4 regions of the Streptomyces sp. NPDC088733 genome follow, and region 4 is predicted to be linked to each of the others. Evidence: riboswitches for the same ligand, from Rfam matches in the RefSeq annotation. Region 4 holds a riboswitch; each other region holds the start of a gene.

Region 1 (4,284 bases), on a different contig from region 4:
CCCTCGACGGAGCCGTTGGACTCGCGCAGGGCGTCGCGGGTCTGCGCGTCCCAGACGCCGAGCTTCTTCAGGTCGGCCACCAGGTAGGAGTTGACCTGGAGGAACTCACCGCTCAGCGTCTCGCGCTTGAAGAGGTTGGAGACCTGCGGCTCGATGCACTCGTAGACGCCCGCGATGGAGGCGATGGTCGCGGTCGGGGCGATGGCGAGCAGCAGCGAGTTGCGCATGCCGGTGGCGGCGACGCGGGCGCGCAGCGCGTCCCAGCGCTCGGGCCAGTTCTCCTCGGTCGCGTAGTGGTCGGGGTGCAGCACACCGCGCGCGGCGCGGGTCTGCGACCAGGCCGGGTGCGGGCCGTGGCGCTCGGCGAGGTCGCAGGAGGCCTCGTACGCGGCGAGCATGATGCGCTCGGCGATCCGGGTGGACAGCGCCTTGGCCTCGGCGGAGTCGAAGGCCAGCCGCAGCTTGAAGAAGACGTCCTGCAGGCCCATCACGCCCAGGCCCACCGGGCGCCAGCGCTCGTTGGAGGCGGCCGCCTCGCGGGTCGGGTAGAAGTTGATGTCCACGACGCGGTCGAGGAAGGTCACGGCGGTGCGGACGGTGGCGTCCAGCCGTTCCCAGTCGAGCGAGCCGTCCTCACCGACGAACGCGCCGAGGTTGACCGAACCGAGGTTGCAGACCGCGGTCTCGCCGTCGTTCGTGACCTCCAGGATCTCCGTGCAGAGGTTGGAGGAGTGGATGACCCGGCCGGGCTCGGCGGTCTGGTTGGCGGTGCGGTTGGAGGCGTCCTTGAAGGTCATCCAGCCGTTGCCGGTCTGCGCGAGGGTGCGCATCATGCGGCCGTACAGCTCGCGGGCCGGGAGGGTCTTGCGGGCCAGGCCGGCCGCCTCGGCCTTGCGGTAGGCGGTGTCGAACTCCTCGCCCCACAGGTCGACCAGTTCGGGCGTGTCGGAGGGGGAGAACAGCGACCAGTCGCCGTCGGCGTCGACGCGGCGCATGAACTCGTCCGGGATCCAGTGCGCCAGGTTGAGGTTGTGGGTGCGGCGCGCCTCCTCACCGGTGTTGTCGCGCAGTTCCAGGAACTCCTCGATGTCCGCGTGCCAGGTCTCCAGGTAGACGCAGGCCGCGCCCTTGCGGCGGCCGCCCTGGTTGACGGCGGCGACGGAGGCGTCGAGGGTGCGCAGGAACGGGACGATGCCGTTGGAGTGGCCGTTGGTGCCGCGGATCAGCGAACCGCGGGAGCGGATACGGGAGTACGACAGGCCGATGCCGCCGGCGTGCTTCGACAGCCGGGCGACCTGGTGGTAGCGGTCGTAGAGGGAGTCCAGCTCGTCCAGCGGGGAGTCCAGCAGGTAGCAGGAGGACATCTGCGGGTGCCGGGTGCCGGAGTTGAAGAGCGTGGGGGAGCTGGGCAGGTAGTCCAGCCGGCTCATCAGGCCGTAGAGCGCGGCGACCTCGTCGAGGGCGCGGGTGGTGTGGTCCTCGGCGAGTCCGCAGGCCACGCGGAGCATGAAGTGCTGCGGGGTCTCGATGACCTGACGGGTGATCGGGTGGCGCAGCAGGTAGCGGCTGTGCAGGGTGCGCAGGCCGAAGTAGCCGAAGCGGTCGTCGGCGCGGCCGGCGAGGGCGGCGTCGACCAGGCCGTCCAGTCGGGCGGCGTGGGTGGCCACGAACTCGGCGGTGCCGTCGGCGATCAGGCCCTCGCGGTGGCCGACGGCGATGGACGCGGAGAAGGACACGGCTCCCTGGCCGGCCGCCTCCTCGGCGACGGCGACCGTCAGCAGCCGGGCGGCGAGGCGGGAGTACTGGGGGTCCTCCGAGATCAGTCCGGCGGCGGCCTCGGTGGCCAGCGCCCGCAGTTCCGCCTCGTCCGCCGCGGCGCTGCGGCCGCGCAGCGCGGCGGCGGCGACCCGGCCGGGGTCGGTGTCGGGGAGGTCTGCGGTCAGCTCCGTCAAGGAGCTCAGCAACTCGGTTCCCGGTGAGGCGGGGTCCGATGCGGTGGCGGGTGCTGCGGGCGCGATGGTCACGTGTGCTCTCTCCCTCGAACGGCGACGACGCGGGAGGGAGGGACGGGGCGCACGCAGGGCAGGGCATGCCCGCGGCGCGTCCGCCGGCCCAACCCGCGAGGCCCGGACACTTCACCGTCCGGACGGCGCGCCGGACGGTGCCGTCGGCAGGTACTCGGACTCGCGGGCATGCCTCCGAGGCGCCCGCACACCGTTGCGGGGCAGTCCCGGATTCCCACCGGCTTCCCCTGCGGCGACAGCGGAGTCGAGCATACATCTAGTGGCGCCTGCCCATGGCGCCACCAGATGTTGTGTCGGAGCGGTCACGGATTGCCCGGTTCACGCGTGCCAGTCGTGGCCGTCCCGGGAGTCGTGGACGTGTCCGGTCAGGGCGGCGAGCGCCAGGAGGAGGAAGAAGACCAGTGCGGTGGCGGTGGCGAGAAGCGTTTCCATGCCCTCGACTGTGCTCCTCGCCGGCCCCCGCCGGGAGTGGCAGGACTGACGTACTCCCTCGAAATCCTGCCACGCCTCTGCCGTGCCTCTGCCATGCTGGGCGCATGCTGCAGAACGTGGCCGTGGTGCTGCTCGACGGCGTCCATCCCTTCGAACTGGGCGTGGTCTGCGAGGTGTTCGGGCTCGACAGATCGGCCGACGGGCTGCCGGCGTACGACTTCGCCGTGGCCTCCGCGGAGGGCCCCACGCTGACCTCCCCGGGCGGGTTCACCATCGGCACCTCGCACGGGCTGGAACGGCTGGAGGAGGCCGACCTCGTGGCCGTGCCGGCCGGCGACTCCTATGTGCGCCGGGAGTACCCGCCGGAGCTGCTGCGGGCGCTGAACCGCACGGTGGAGCGCGGTGCGCGCGTGCTCAGTGTGTGCTCGGGCGTCTTCGTGCTGGCGGCCGCGGGCCTGCTGGACGGCCGCCGCTGCGCGGCGCACTGGCGGCACGCGGAGGAACTGGCGGCCCGTTACCCGCGGGCCCGCGTGGAGCCCGACGTGCTCTACGTGGACGAGGACCCGGTGATCACCTCGGCCGGCACCGCCGCCGGGATCGACGCCTGCCTGCACCTGGTCCGCAAGGAGCAGGGCAGCGACGTGGCCAACGCGATAGCGCGGCGCATGGTGGTGCCGCCGCACCGCGAGGGCGGCCAGGCGCAGTACATCGAGCGGCCGTTGCCGCGCACCCAATGCGACACCGTGGGCGAGGTACTCGGCTGGATGGAACGCCACCTGGACCGCGAGGTGAGCGTGGACGAGCTCGCGGCCCGCGCCCACATGTCGCCGCGCACCTTCGCCCGCCGCTTCCAGCAGGAGACCGGGACGACGCCCTACCGCTGGCTGCTGGGTCAGCGGGTGCTGCTGGCCCGGGAGTTGCTGGAGGCCACCGACGCGACGGTGGACGCGGTCGCGCTCCGCGCCGGCTTCGGCAACGCGGCGACGCTGCGCCACCACTTCGCGCGCTGGGTGGGGACCACCCCGCAGGCCTACCGCCGTGCCTTCCGGCGGCCCGAGCGGGCGCGTACCGCGTGACGACGGGGCCGTCGCCCTGTCCCTGGGCGGGCGGCCACCGCCGGGGTCGCCGGCGTCGGCGGTGTGGTCCCGCCGGGCCGTCTCGTCCACGTCCTCGGGCGCCTTGAGGGTCCATAGGACCAGGGTGAGGACGACGCCCCACCGGCGGGCGGCCACCGAGGCGCGGTCGCGCTCCTCGCAGGCCTGCCGCCGTGCCTTCCGGCGGCCCGAGCGGGCGCGTACCGCGTGACGACGGGCCGCCGCCCCGTCCCAGGGCGGCGGCCCGCGACCGTGGCCGGAGGCGGCCGTCAGTGGCCGGCGACCACCGGCAGTTCCCGCTGGACGTCGGGGTCGCCGGCGTCGGCGGAGTAGTCCTGCTGCGCCGTCTCGTCCACGCCCTCAGGTGCCTTGACGGCCCGGAGGACGAGGGTGAGGACGACGCTGACCACCACGTTGAGCACGAAGGCGGTCAGGCCGATGTAGCCGATCTGCCCGATGACCGGGATGGTGTCGGAGGAGCCGCCGAAGTGCTTCTGGGCGGGGCTCGCGACGCCGTAGGCGACCCAGGTGCCGTAGACCATGCCGACCGCCCAGCCGGCCAGCAGCGCCCAGCGGTGGAACCAGCGGGTGAACAGCCCGCCGACCAGGGCCGGGAAGGTCTGCAGGATCCAGATGCCGCCCAGCAGCTGGAAGTTGATGGCGACCGTCTTGTCCATGGTGAGGACGAAGACCAGCGCGCCGACCTTGACCAGCAGTGAGACGATCTTGGAGAC
Region 2 (4,284 bases), 240 kb from region 4:
GCGGTTGTTCAGCTGCTCTTCCAGCGCGGCCTCGTCGAAGTGGCCGGACCGCATCTGCCGGAACACCTTCCAGATGCCGGCGAGGATCAGCAGGTTGATGAAGGCGATGACGTAGAGGAACGTGCCGGAGACGGTCGTGCCGATCCAGCCGGTGACGTTGTGCAGTTGTGAGTCGTCGTTCTCGACCGGCCCGGCGAGAGCTTTGACGCCCAGCGACAGCAGGAAGGCCAGCCCGAAGACGATCGAGGAGTGCCCGAGGGAGAACCAGAAGCCGACGGACAGCGGCCGCTGCCCTTCACCCATCAGCTTGCGGGTGGTGTTGTCGATCGCGGCTATGTGGTCGGCGTCGAAGGCGTGGCGCATGCCCAGGGTGTAGGCGGTCACGCCGATGCCGATGCCGAAGCTCTTCGTGCCGAGGCTGTAGTGCTCCGGCGCGACGACGGCGACGAGGGTGAACCAGCCGATCACGTGCAGGCCGATGACGAAGGCAGCCATGCCGCCGACCCGCGCCCACTCGCGAGGACTGAGCGCGTGCCGGACACGGTTGAGCAGGGTCGGAGCTCCCGTTGCGGCGGGCGGTGGAGCGGTGGACATGAGCGCCTCTTTCTGGACATACCTAGGGACATGTCAAAGTAGGCGCCACAGAAAACTACTTGCAAGCTGTTCGCAGTTAACGGCGAATGCTTATAAGGCAATGATCCAGTCAAGGGTCCCAGTGGGAGGGGTCGGGCCGGGGTGGGCGGGGTCGGCCAGAACCGGCAGGTGCCGGCTGGAAAGACGATCACCCCGCGGGGGGTGCCGCGTCCGGGACCGCGGACACGACGACTCCGAAGGCTGAGGGGCCGACCCCGTCCAGGGAACATGCTGATGCACTTCTGTCGCTGTTGCAAGTTCATCGCAACAAGAGGCGTAGGGTGATCCTGGCGCAATCGATCACCCTCGCAGAAAGGGGTTGTGCCTGATGGGCACGTACTCGCTTCCTGATATGCCCTACGACTACGCCGCGCTGGAGCCGGCCATCACCGGACAGATCCTGGAGCTCCACCACGCCAAGCACCACGCCGCCTACGTCAAGGGCGCCAACGACACCTTGGAGCAGATCGCGGAGGCCCGCGACAAGGACGCCCTCACCCCCACCGGCCTGGTCGGGCTGGAGAAGACCTTCGCGTTCAACCTCTCCGGCCACGTCCTGCACTCGATCTTCTGGCAGAACCTCTCCCCGGACGGCGGTGACCGCCCGGACGGCGCCCTGGCCGACGCCATTGACGAGCACCTCGGCGGCTTCGAGGCCTTCAAGAAGCAGCTCACCGTCGCCACGGCCTCCGTCCAGGGCTCCGGATGGGGCGTCCTGGCATGGGAACCCCTCGGCAAGCGCCTGATCGTCGAGCAGGTCTACGACCACCACGGCAACGTCGGCCAGGGCACGACCCCGCTCCTGGTCTTCGACGCCTGGGAGCACGCGTACTACCTGCAGTACAAGAACGTCCGCCCCGACTACGTCACCAAGCTCTGGGACCTCGTCAACTGGACCGACGTCACCGCGCGCTTCACCGCCGCGAAGACCGCCTCCGGCGCCTGACGGCTGACGCGCATCCGGCCCCGCCCGCACGGTGTGCGGGGCCGGTGGGGCCCGCCGGGCTCACCTGCCCGTCCCGATCTCGGTCCACCGAAGGGGTCTCGCAGGCGCCGGGTGTCAACCAGCTCGTCGTCGGCCGGCGGGCGACGGCAACGTCACATGTCGGCGGCCCCGTCTCCCTGAGGGTCCGCGCAGTGTCCCAGCAGTTGCCCGGTCATGTCGTCCACGATGCGGTAGCGGACGATCCGGCCCTGTCGGTCACCGGTGACGATGCCGGCGGCCCGCAGCAGCCGCAGGGCCTGGGAGACCGCCGTGTCCGTCATGCCCGTGGCGACGGCCAGGTCGGTGACCGCTATCGGGCCCGCCGTCCGGAGAGCCAGCAGCAGGGCGAGGCGGCCCGGGTCGGCGAGCAGCGAGAATCGATCCGCCCAGGCCCGTACATGCCCAGGTTCTCCAATGGCCGCGACAGCGTCGCAGACACGGTGGCCGTCAATGGTTCGGTGGCCCGCCCGCTCGGCGGGAACAAGGTGCATGGGCGCCATCCTGGCAGCCGAGGATGTGATCTTGAATACCTGTGCGTCTTTGCACCTGTGCAGCCTTGCAGGCGGAGAGCCCGCGCTCCTAGGGTGATGGCGCCGTGGTGCTCGGGAAGACCGGTGACAGCCGATGCAAGGCTCAGTCCGGGGCGGCCCTCGCCACTGTGATCGGGTAGTTCCCGCCCCTTCCGCTTCGGCGGTGCCACTGGTCCTCACAGGCCGGGAAGGCAGGGGCGGGCGCGCTTCGCCCGTAAGCCAGGAGACCGGCCGCGGCATCTCACGAGTTGATCCACGAGGTGCTGGAGCGTGACCGCATGACCCTGCCCCCATCCGTCCCGTCCGTCCCGTCCGCCGGGCCGTTCCGCTGGCGGCGCGAGGACACGCTCCGCACCGCGGCCCTGATGGCCGTGATCGCCGCGTTGCACGTGGTCGCTTTCGGCGTCCTGTTCCTGCTGGTGACACCGAACGACTACCGGGTCGGTTCCGAGGCTTTCGGGCTCGGCCTCGGTATCACCGCCTACACCCTCGGAATGCGGCACGCCTTCGACGCCGACCACATCGCCGCCATCGACAACACCACGCGCAAGCTCATGGCGGACGGCAAACGCCCGGTGTCGGTGGGCTTCTGGTTCGCCCTCGGGCATTCCAGCGTCGTGGTGGTCCTGGCGGCGCTGGTCGCCGGCGGCGCCCGTCTGGCAGGCACCCTGGCAGACGAGGACTCCGGAACGCACCAGGCGCTGGGCGTGGTCGGAACCACCGTTTCCGGCACGTTCCTCTATCTCATCGCCGTGCTGAACCTCGTCGCCCTCCTGGGCATACTGCGGGTCTTCAAGAAGATGCGCACGGGTTTCTTCGACGAACGCGAGCTCGAAACCCACCTGGAATCGAGGGGGTTCATGAATCGCGTCCTCGGCAGGCTCACCCGCTCCATCACGCGTCCCGGGCAGATGTACCCACTCGGCTTCCTCTTCGGGCTCGGGTTCGACACCGCCACCGAGGTCGCGCTGATGGTGATGGCGGGCAGCGGGGCCGCCGCCGGTCTGCCCTGGTACGCGATCCTGTGCCTGCCGCTGCTGTTCGCCGCCGGGATGAGCCTGTTCGACACCCTCGACGGGACGTTCATGAACTTCGCCTACCAGTGGGCGTTCTCCAACCCCGTGCGCAAGGTCTACTACAACCTCACCATCACCGGTCTGTCCATCGCCGTCGCTTTCGTCATCGGCACCATCGAGCTTGTCGGGGTCCTGCACGACAAGCTCGACATGACGGACGGGGTCACGGGCTGGGTCGCCGGCCTCGATCTCGACAACGTCGGCTACGTGATCGTCGGCCTCTTCGTCGTCGTGTGGGCCATCGCGATCGCGTACTGGCGCGTCGCCAAGGTCGAGGATCGCTGGGCTGCGCGAACTGCGGGGAGCGTCTGACGCTCTTTCGGTGGCCTCCGGGTCGGGCACAGTGGTGTGCCCGACCCGGAGGCACCTTCGCTCGCTGCGACGTCAGGGGGCGGGGCGCCGCAGGTAGAGCCCGAACGCCATGTCGTAGAAGAGGAACGCGATCAGCGTGATGCCCAGCAGAGGCAGGGCCCAGCCGAGCGCGGCGACGGCCGGGACGCCGATGATCAGCACCGGCAGCGGGAGTTGTCGCCACGCCCCTCGTGCGGGGGCCTTCCCGAGGGCCGCCGTGCGGTCGCCACGCGTGGGGCGGCGCTGCCACCACATGCGGTAGCCCCACACGATGACGGAGATCAGGCCGACCGCGACCAGCGCCAGCAGGATCTGGTTGACGATGCCGAACAGCAGGCCCATGTGGCCCTGGACGCCGAGTTTGCTGAGCTTGGCCGGCAGTGGGTAGTCGACCCAGCGGCTCTCCGAGGTGACCTCGCCCTTGGCGGCGTCGACGGCGACCTGGTCGTAGTGGACCGGCCAGAGGTCGTCGTCCTGGGCCACGGTCCACGCACTCGTCGCATCGGCGGGCGGCGTCAGCTCCACCCGGCCACCGAGCCCCGCCTCGCGGGCGACCGCGAGGACCGTGTCAAAGTCGGCTGGGTCGGCCGGCGCCGGGCCGGCGCCCGTGCCGTGTCCGGCGTGCCCCGCGGGCCCGCCCTCGCCTGCGTCCGGCCCGCCCGGCAGGGCGGTGGCCAGCGCGGGCGCATGCCCCTTGGTCGCGTCCAGC
Region 3 (4,284 bases), on a different contig from region 4:
CCGCGACTCGACGGGGTCGTCGATCGTCTCGGCCAGCATCTGGAAGCCGCCGCAGATCCCGAGGACCGGGCGGCCCTCCGCCGCGCGCCGCACGACCGCGTCGGCCAGCCCGCGCCGGCGCAGCCACTCCAGCGCCTTGACCGTTCCCCGGGTGCCGGGCAGGACGACCAGGTCGGCGTCCGCGAGTTCCTCGGGCCGGTCGACGAAGCGCACGACGACGCCGGGTTCGGCCGCCAGGGCGTCGACGTCGGTGAAGTTGGACATCAGGGGGACCGCGGCGACGGCGACCCGCAGCACGTCCTCGCCGTGCGGCGGCGCCGAGTCCGACTCCCGCACGGTGCCGCGCAGCGACACCCGCAGTCCGTCCTCCTCGTCGATCCCCAGGCCGTGCCGGTACGGCAGAACACCGTAGAAGCGGCGTCCGGTCAGCCCGCGCAGCATCTCCAGCCCGGGTTCCAGCAGCGAGACGTCGCCGCGGAACTTGTTGACGAGGTAGCCGCAGACCAGCTCCTGGTCCTCGGGGCTCAGCAGCGCGGTCGTGCCGAAGAAGGACGCGAGGACCCCGCCGCGGTCGATGTCGCCGACGACGACCACCGGCAGCCGTGCCGCCCTGGCCAGGCCCATGTTGACGATGTCGCCGTGCCGCAGGTTGATCTCGGCGGGGCTGCCCGCGCCCTCGCAGATGACGGCGTCGTGGCGGGAGCGCAACTCCTCCAGGCAGCCGGTGACGGTCTCCAGCAGTTCGGCGCGGCTGCCGTTGTGGTAGCCGCGCGCGCTCATCTCGCCCACCGGGCGGCCCATCAGCACGACCTGGCTCGTGCGGTCGCCGCCCGGTTTGAGCAGCACGGGGTTCATCAGCGCGGACGGCTCCACCCGCGCGGCCTGCGCCTGCATGGCCTGCGCGCGGCCGATCTCGGCGCCCTCGCGCGTCACGTACGAGTTCAGCGACATGTTCTGCGCCTTGAACGGGGCCACGGACACGCCCCGGCGGGCCAGCCAGCGGCAGATGCCGGCCGTCACGACGCTCTTGCCCGCGTCCGAGGTGGTGCCCGCGACCAGCAGCGCGCCGCCGTTCATGCGTTCCCCCTCCGTCCCCCGCGGGCGAACCGGTGCCAGGCCAGCCGGCCGCCGGCCGTGGCCAGCAGGGCCAGCGCGCCCACCCGCCGCGACAACCGCACCGCCCGCTCGATGTCCGCCACCTCCACCGCCCGGTTGCCGGCGCCGAGCACGGGCCGGTGCTCGACCCGGCCCCCGTACGCCAGCGTCCCCCCGAGCCGTACGCCCAACGCCCCCGCGAACGAGGCCTCCACGGGTCCGGCGTTCGGGCTGGGGTGCCGTCCGCCGTCCGCCTGCCAGACCCGCCACGCGCCGCGCCGGTCGGGGCCCGCCAGGACGGCGAGCGCGGCGGTCAGCCGGGCACCGGGGAAGCCGGCGACGTCGTCGAGGCGGGCCGACGCCCAGCCGAACCGGCGGAACCGCGGCGACCTGTGGCCGACCATGGCGTCGAGGGTGTTGACCGCGCGGAAGCCCACGAGCCCCGGCACGCCGCCCAACGCGCCCCACACCAGGGCGCCCACGACGGCGTCCGAGGTGTTCTCCGCGACCGACTCGACGACGGCCCGGGCCATCTGCCGCTCGTCCAGCGCCTGCGGGTCCCGCCCGCACAGGTGGGGCAGCCGGGCCCGCGCCGCCGCGGTGTCCCCGGCGGCGAGGGCGGCGCCGATCGTCCGTGCCTCACGCCCCAGCGACGTACCGCCGAGCACCGCCCACGTCGCGGCGGCGGTCAGGGCCACGGACGCGGCGGGGGAGCGGCGTACGGCGCGTGCGGTCCCCGCGGCGGCCGCGGCAGCGCCCCCGGCGCACAACACGGTGTAGAGCGCGCCCCGTCCGCGGTGGTCCTGCCACAACGCGCGTTCCAGTGCGCCCGCCACGCGCCCGAAGGCCGCGACGGGATGCCCGCGGCGCGGGTCGGCGAGGGCGAGGTCGGCAAGCCAGCCGAGAGCCGCCCCGGCGGCGAAGACCGACGGCGCGGCAGAGCCGGCGTCGGGTGTACGGCGGCAGCCGTCCATCGCTGGTGTCCTCACTCAGGGTCCGCGCCCTGGCTCGACGTGACCGGCGGTGAGAGTCTCCTGGCTCCCGGATCGGCGGCACCCCCGGCCTTCCAGCCCGTGGTACGGGCCGTGGCCGCTGGTGGAGGCGCGCTCCCCGGTGACAGTGGCGGGACCGCGCCGGATTCGCACCGGACTTCCTCTCCTGCCGCCGTGTGGCGGTTCCGATACCACCACGCGCCGATCCGGCCCGTCAACTCACCCCGTAGCGGCCCGGAAACGCGGAAACCCCAGCTCACGGCCGGAAAGGCCGGGAGCTGAGGCCGAGTTCACACCGCGTGGCGGCGTATCAGGCGACGATCAGGAAGATCCCGTACGCCACGGCCGCCGCGCACAGCGCGAAGCACGCGTACGCGCCCGCGCGCGCCAGGGCGCCCTGACCGCCCCGGACTCCGGCCGGCCGGGACAGGCCGACGATGCCGAGGGTGAAGACGCCGACGAGGCCGACGGTGACGGCGAGGCTGACGCCGAAGACGGAGCCGAGGGCAGCCCAGTCGATGTGCATGCTGCTGTGTCCTTCCGGGACGGGTGGGGGCTGCGGGCCCGCCGTCAGACGGTGGCCTTGGTGTGGCCGGTGCCGGCCGCGGGACCCGCGGGCGGTGGCGCCACGGCGGCGACGGCCGCGGTGACGATGCCCGGCTCCGCGGTGCCGGCGTCGGCGTTGACGTTGGTGTGGTCGACCGGCCTGCGGCGGGCGGCCACCCGGATCGCGGCGCACACGGCGAGCGCCAGCACGGCGACGGCGGTGACGCCCGCGTCGCCCTGGTCGGCCACGAGCGCGGCGCCCGCCGCGACCAGGCCGGCGGCCGGCAGGGTCAGCACCCAGGCGGCGGCCATGCGGCCCGCGGTGCTCCAGCGGACGACACCGCCCTTGCGGCCCACCCCGGCGCCCAGGACGGAACCGGAGCAGACCTGGGTGGTGGACAGGGAGAAGCCGAGGTGCGAGGAGGCCAGGATGACCGCCGCGGCGCCGGTCTGGGCGGCGAAGCCCTGCGGCGGCTGGATGTCGGTGATGCCCTTGCCCATGGTGCGGATGATCCGCCAGCCGCCGATGAACGTGCCGAGCGCGATGGCCAGGCCCGCCGAGCCGATGACCCACAGCGGCGGGTCGGAGTCGGGGGCGACGACGTTGCCGGTGACGAGGGCGAGCGTGATGACGCCCATGGTCTTCTGGGCGTCGTTCGTGCCGTGCGCGAGGGAGACCAGGCCCGCCGAGGCGATCTGGCCCGCCCGGTAGCCCCTGGCGGTCGCGGCCGGGTCGCTGCCGCGGCTGATGCGGTAGGTCAGGCGGGTCGCCAGCAGCGCGGCGACCCCGGCGACGACCGGCGCGCAGACGGCCGGGACGAGCACCTTCATCACGACCGCGTCGCCGTTGACAGCCCCGAACCCGGCGGAGGCGACCGAGGCGCCGATCAGACCGCCGAACAGGGCGTGCGACGAACTGGAGGGGAGCCCCGCCAGCCAGGTCAGCAGATTCCAGACGATCGCGCCGACCAGCCCGGCGAAGATGACCTCGGGCCGGATCCCCGCGGTCTCGTCGAGGATCCCGCCGGAGATCGTCCTGGCGACCTCCACCGACAGGAACGCCCCGACCAGGTTCAGCACCGCGGACATCGCCACCGCTGTCCGGGGGCCCAGTGCGCCAGTGGAGATGGTGGTGGCCATCGCGTTGGCGGTGTCGTGGAAACCGTTCGTGAAGTCGAACGCGAGTGCGGTGATAATCACGATTCCGATCAGGAGCGTGATGTGTTCCATGTACCCAGACATTCGTTTGATCCGTCAGTGGCGGTGGCGACCGTACGGAGTCTGGGTGAACGGAAAGTTAACGATGGGAATCCTGGGGGTGCTGCTCTTCGGGGGGCGGGCCGTTAGTGGCGCCCGGAGATCCGGTCGGCCGCCCGGGCCAGTGCGTCCGTCCCGGCGCTGCGGCCGGACTGCTCGCGGCGGTCGGCGGCGCGGTACGCCGCGTACAGGCCGTGCACGCCGATCCAGCGCAGCGGTTCGGGTTCCCAGCGGCGGACGCGGTGGTGCACCCACGGCAGGCCCGTCAGCTCGGTGCCGTGCCCCTGCCCGGAGTCGAGCTGCACCAGGTCCCGCAGGGTGCGCGCCGCCAGGTTCGCCGTGGCCACGCCGCTGCCGACGTAGCCGCCCGCCCAGCCGAGCCCCGTCGAACGGT
Region 4 (4,284 bases):
CGCTCTCCCTCCTCGACCGGCTGCTGCCGGTGTACGCGGAGGTCCTGGCCGATCTGCGTGCCGCGGGGGCCGGCTGGGCGCAGCTCGACGAGCCGGCGCTCGTGCAGGACCGGACCGCCGCCGAACTCGGCGCCTCGGAGCGGGCGTACGGGCGCCTCGGCGCTGTCGAGGACCGGCCGAGGCTCCTGGTGGCCTCCTACTTCGACCGGCTCGGCGAGGCCCTGCCGGTACTCGCCAAGGCACCGGTGGACGGGCTCGCGCTCGACTTCACCGGGGCGGCCGCCGCCAACCTCGACGCGCTCGCCGCGGTGGGCGGCCTGCCCGGCAAGCGCCTGGTGGCCGGTGTCGTGGACGGACGCAACATCTGGGTCAACGACCTGGAGAAGTCCCTCGCCACCCTCGGCACGCTGCTGGGACTGGCCGGCCGGGTCGACGTGGCCGCCTCGTGCTCCCTGCTGCACGTGCCGCTCGACACGGCGGCCGAGCGCGACATCGACCCGCAGATCCTGCGCTGGCTGGCCTTCGCCCGGCAGAAGACGGCGGAGGTCGTCACCCTCGCCAAGGGGCTGAGCCGGGGGACCGGCGCCATCGCCGGGGAACTCGCCGCCAACCGCGCCGCCCTGGCGTCCCGCGCCTCGTCGCCCATCACCCACGACCCCGCCGTACGGGCACGGGCCGCGGCGGTCACGAGCGCCGACGCCCGCCGCTCGCAGCCGTACGGCGAGCGGGCGGCGGCCCAGCGCGCCCACCTCGGCCTGCCTCTGCTCCCGACCACCACCATCGGCTCGTTCCCGCAGACCGCGGAACTCCGCACGGCACGGGCCGATCTGCGGGCCGGCCGGATCGGCGAGACGGAGTACGAGGAGCGCATCAAGGCCGAGATCGGCGAGGTGATCTCCTTCCAGGAGAAGACCGGACTGGACGTCCTCGTGCACGGCGAGGCCGAACGCAACGACGTGGTCCAGTACTTCGCCGAGCGGCTCACCGGCTGCCTCGCCACCCAGCACGGCTGGGTGCAGTCCTACGGCACGCGCTACGTCCGTCCGCCGGTCCTCGCCGGGGACATCTCCCGCCCCGAGCCCATGACCGTGCGGTGGACGGCCTACGCCCGCTCGCTCACCGACCGGCCGGTGAAGGGCATGCTCACCGGTCCGGTCACCATGCTCGCCTGGTCCTTCGTCCGCGACGACCAGCCCCTCGCCGACACCGCGCGCCAGGTCGCCCTGGCCCTGCGCGACGAGGTCGGCGACCTGGAGCGCGCGGGAACGCCGGTCGTCCAGGTCGACGAGCCCGCCCTGCGCGAGACGCTGCCGCTGCGCTCCGCCGACCGCGCCGGCTACCTGGCCTGGGCCACCGAGGCGTTCCGGCTGACCACCAGCGGCGTGCGTCCGGACACGCAGATCCACACCCACATGTGCTACGCCGAATTCGGTGACATTGTGGCGGCGATCGACGACCTCGACGCCGACGTCATCAGCCTGGAGGCCGCCCGCTCCCACATGCAGGTCGCCCGCGAACTCGCCGCGCACGGGTACCCGCGCGAGGCCGGGCCCGGCGTGTACGACATCCACTCGCCGCGCGTGCCGGGAGTGGACGAGGTGGCCGCCCTGCTGAGGAAGGGTCTGGAGGCCATCCCCGCCGAGCGGTTGTGGGTCAACCCGGACTGCGGGCTGAAGACCCGCGGCTGGGCGGAGACCCGCGCCTCCCTGGAGAACCTGGTCGCGGCGGCCCGCACGGTCCGTTCCGAACTCCCCGCGTCCTGAACACGAGAGGGCCCGCGGACGGTTCCGCGGGCCCTCTCGACGGGTGATGCCTCAGTTGGCCGCCGGTACCGCCCGGCCGGAGGCGGACGGAGCGGGCCGGGGGGACAGCAGGCGTTGTGCCAGCTCGCCGAAGAGGAGGCCGAAGCCGCCCCACAGCGTCAGCTGGATGGCCAGGGCCGACAGGCGGAACCGCCACAGCAGCGTGGCCGGGAAGTCCGCGGGCACCTCGTTGATGACCGGCAGGAACGCGTAGGCCAGCCCGATGGCGACGACGAAGGCCCCGACCGCGACGACCGTGGCGTACCAGGTGCCCACGCGGGGTGCCAGGCGCTTGCCGACGATCACGGCGGCGATCGCCAGCAGCACGCTGAGCACCATCATCAGGAAGTACAGCGTGGTGCGCTTGCCGATGGTGTCCGGATCGCCCACCGACGGCGGGTTGGCCGGGTACTTGAGGAACGGGACGACGTAGACCGCCAGCAGCGCGCAGCCCGACAGCAGCAGGGCCGTCGCACGGGCGGAGAAGCGGCCGACGCGCCCGAGCGCGAAGCAGTAGGCCAGCGCGGCGATTCCGCCGAAGGCGACGCCGTAGAGCAGGATGCCGGTGGCCAGCCCCGCGGTGGACTGCAGGTGGCGGCTGACGAGTTCGACCTCGTGCTCGTGCCCGGAGGCGTGCGCCTCCTCGAAGCCGATGGCGTTGTCGACGCTGGGTTCACCGAGGAAGTAGGCGACAAGGAGGGCGAGCGCGCCGGCGATCAGGCCGGCGAGCATGCCGCGGACGAGGAGGTTCCTCACGGTTGCGGAGTTCATGGCTGCGCGAGGTCCCCGTCAGTGGCAGGGGAAGCCGAGCAGGTGGCGGGCGTCGTGCACCCACTCGTGGACGTCCGCGCCGTTGACGACGGAGGTGGCACCCTGCTCGGCGCCGACGAAGTACAGCAGGATCAGCATGAGGACGCCGATGAAGACCGCCCACGGGGCGATGTCCTTCAGCGGCAGCTTGGCCGGTATGACGGGGGTGGTGACTGGCGGCTGGGCGACAGGCTGCGCCATGGCAGGTCCTCCTCGGGAGTTCGCGTCCCATCTCGGTGGTGCACAGGACGTCGGCTGCGGGTCTGACTCACCAGGCGTTCCGGCCCTGAGGCCGGTCTGGTTCACAGTGGCGCGACCGTCCCGGGATTCCACCGGATTCCGCCATGCCGTCGTCGTATCCGGCAAACCGTACCGCGCCGCGGTACCCCCGGCCAAGACCGCGCCCCGGGCCCGGGAGCCGCCGACGGGGCGTCCGCCTGGACCATTACGCCGGGAGGACGGGCAACTCCCAGAGCTGCCGCGTGATCTGACGCACCGTCGCCGACCGACAGACGCCGTGCCCCCGGTGCCTTGTGTCAGTTGCCCCGGCGGACCCGTGCGGCCTCGCGGGCGGCGGCCATCTGCCGGGCCTCGGCCGCCTTGCGCGACTCCTTCCCGGGCCGCGTGCCCAGGCCGCGGAAGGGGGCACCGCCGCGCGCCGGCGCTTTCACGGGCGCCGCACCGGCGACGGGGACTCCGGAGGGGGCCTGGGCCCCGGTGATCCGGCTCAGCGCCGTCTCGCCGGAACGCACCTGAGTGATCGTGGGGCGGATACCGGCCTCGGACATGAGCCTGGTCACGGCGCCGCGCTGGTGGGAGGTGACGAGAGTCACCACAGTGCCGGAGCGCCCGGCGCGGGCGGTCCGGCCGCCGCGGTGGAGGTAGTCCTTGGCCTCGGCGGGGGGATCGACGTTCACCACGAGATCCAGATCGTCGATGTGGATGCCGCGGGCGGCGACGTCGGTCGCCACCAGGGTCGTCACCTCGCCGGCCCTGAAGCGGGCGAGGGCCCGCGTGCGCTGCGGCTGGGACTTCCCGCTGTGCAGGCCCTCCGCGGGCACGCCCGAACCCTCCAGGTGCCGGGTGAACTGGTCGACGGCGTGCTTGGTGTCCAGGAACATGATCACCCGGCCGTCACGGGCGGCGATCTCCGTGGCGGCGGCGAACTTGTCGGCGGCGTGCACGTAGAGCAGGTGATGCTCCATGGCGACGACGGCCGCGGCCGCGGGGTCGACCGAGTGGACCACCGGATCGCTGAGGTAGCGGCGGACCAGCTCATCGATGTTCCGGTCGAGGGTCGCGGAGAACAGCATCCGCTGGCCATCGGGGCGCACCAGGTCCAGCAGCTCGGTCACCTGCGGCAGGAAGCCCAGGTCGGCCATCTGGTCCGCCTCGTCCAGGACCGTGATCCGCACGTGGTCCAGATGCGCGTCACGGCGTCCGACGAGGTCGCTCAGCCGTCCGGGCGTGGCGACGACGACCTCTGCCCCGGCCCGGATCGCGCCGACCTGCCGGCCGATCGACAGGCCGCCGACCACGGTCGCGAGCCGCAGGCCCAGCGCCTCGGCGTAGGGGGTCAGTGCCTCCGTGACCTGCTGGGCCAGCTCCCGCGTCGGCACCAGGACCAGGGCACGGGGCCGCTTGGGCTCGGCACGCTGCCCCGCGGTGCGGG

What was found. Region 4 has a riboswitch for cobalamin ahead of ACIP64_RS04655 (CbtB domain-containing protein). Riboswitches for the same ligand answer to the same signal wherever they lie in the genome.
Region 1: another riboswitch for cobalamin. It lies ahead of ACIP64_RS01480 (ribonucleoside-diphosphate reductase subunit alpha); the one in region 4 lies ahead of ACIP64_RS04655 (CbtB domain-containing protein).
Region 2: another riboswitch for cobalamin. It lies ahead of ACIP64_RS03540 (HoxN/HupN/NixA family nickel/cobalt transporter); the one in region 4 lies ahead of ACIP64_RS04655 (CbtB domain-containing protein).
Region 3: another riboswitch for cobalamin. It lies ahead of ACIP64_RS12400 (cobalamin biosynthesis protein); the one in region 4 lies ahead of ACIP64_RS04655 (CbtB domain-containing protein).

Annotation. Positions count from the first base shown of each region.
Region 1 covers NZ_JBIVLH010000001.1:330,596-334,879, reverse strand. The annotation lists gene ACIP64_RS01480 (ribonucleoside-diphosphate reductase subunit alpha) at 1-2,024, opposite strand, end outside; cobalamin riboswitch at 2,152-2,293, opposite strand; gene ACIP64_RS01475 (helix-turn-helix domain-containing protein) at 2,561-3,532, shown strand; gene mctP (monocarboxylate uptake permease MctP) at 3,820-4,284, opposite strand, start outside.
Region 2 covers NZ_JBIVLH010000002.1:38,516-42,799, reverse strand. The annotation lists gene ACIP64_RS03555 (HoxN/HupN/NixA family nickel/cobalt transporter) at 1-594, opposite strand, end outside; gene ACIP64_RS03550 (superoxide dismutase) at 962-1,579, shown strand; gene ACIP64_RS03545 (ArsR/SmtB family transcription factor) at 1,732-2,109, opposite strand; cobalamin riboswitch at 2,198-2,399, shown strand; gene ACIP64_RS03540 (HoxN/HupN/NixA family nickel/cobalt transporter) at 2,427-3,536, shown strand; gene ACIP64_RS03535 (PepSY-associated TM helix domain-containing protein) at 3,609-4,284, opposite strand, start outside.
Region 3 covers NZ_JBIVLH010000005.1:353,279-357,562, forward strand. The annotation lists gene ACIP64_RS12395 (cobyric acid synthase) at 1-1,077, opposite strand, end outside; gene ACIP64_RS12400 (cobalamin biosynthesis protein) at 1,074-2,069, opposite strand; cobalamin riboswitch at 2,123-2,252, opposite strand; gene ACIP64_RS12405 (hypothetical protein) at 2,398-2,613, opposite strand; gene ACIP64_RS12410 (anion permease) at 2,658-3,863, opposite strand; gene ACIP64_RS12415 (NAD(P)/FAD-dependent oxidoreductase) at 3,977-4,284, opposite strand, start outside.
Region 4 covers NZ_JBIVLH010000002.1:278,128-282,411, reverse strand. The annotation lists gene metE (5-methyltetrahydropteroyltriglutamate--homocysteine S-methyltransferase) at 1-1,763, shown strand, start outside; gene ACIP64_RS04660 (CbtA family protein) at 1,815-2,573, opposite strand; gene ACIP64_RS04655 (CbtB domain-containing protein) at 2,592-2,813, opposite strand; cobalamin riboswitch at 2,849-2,998, opposite strand; gene ACIP64_RS04650 (DEAD/DEAH box helicase) at 3,149-4,284, opposite strand, start outside.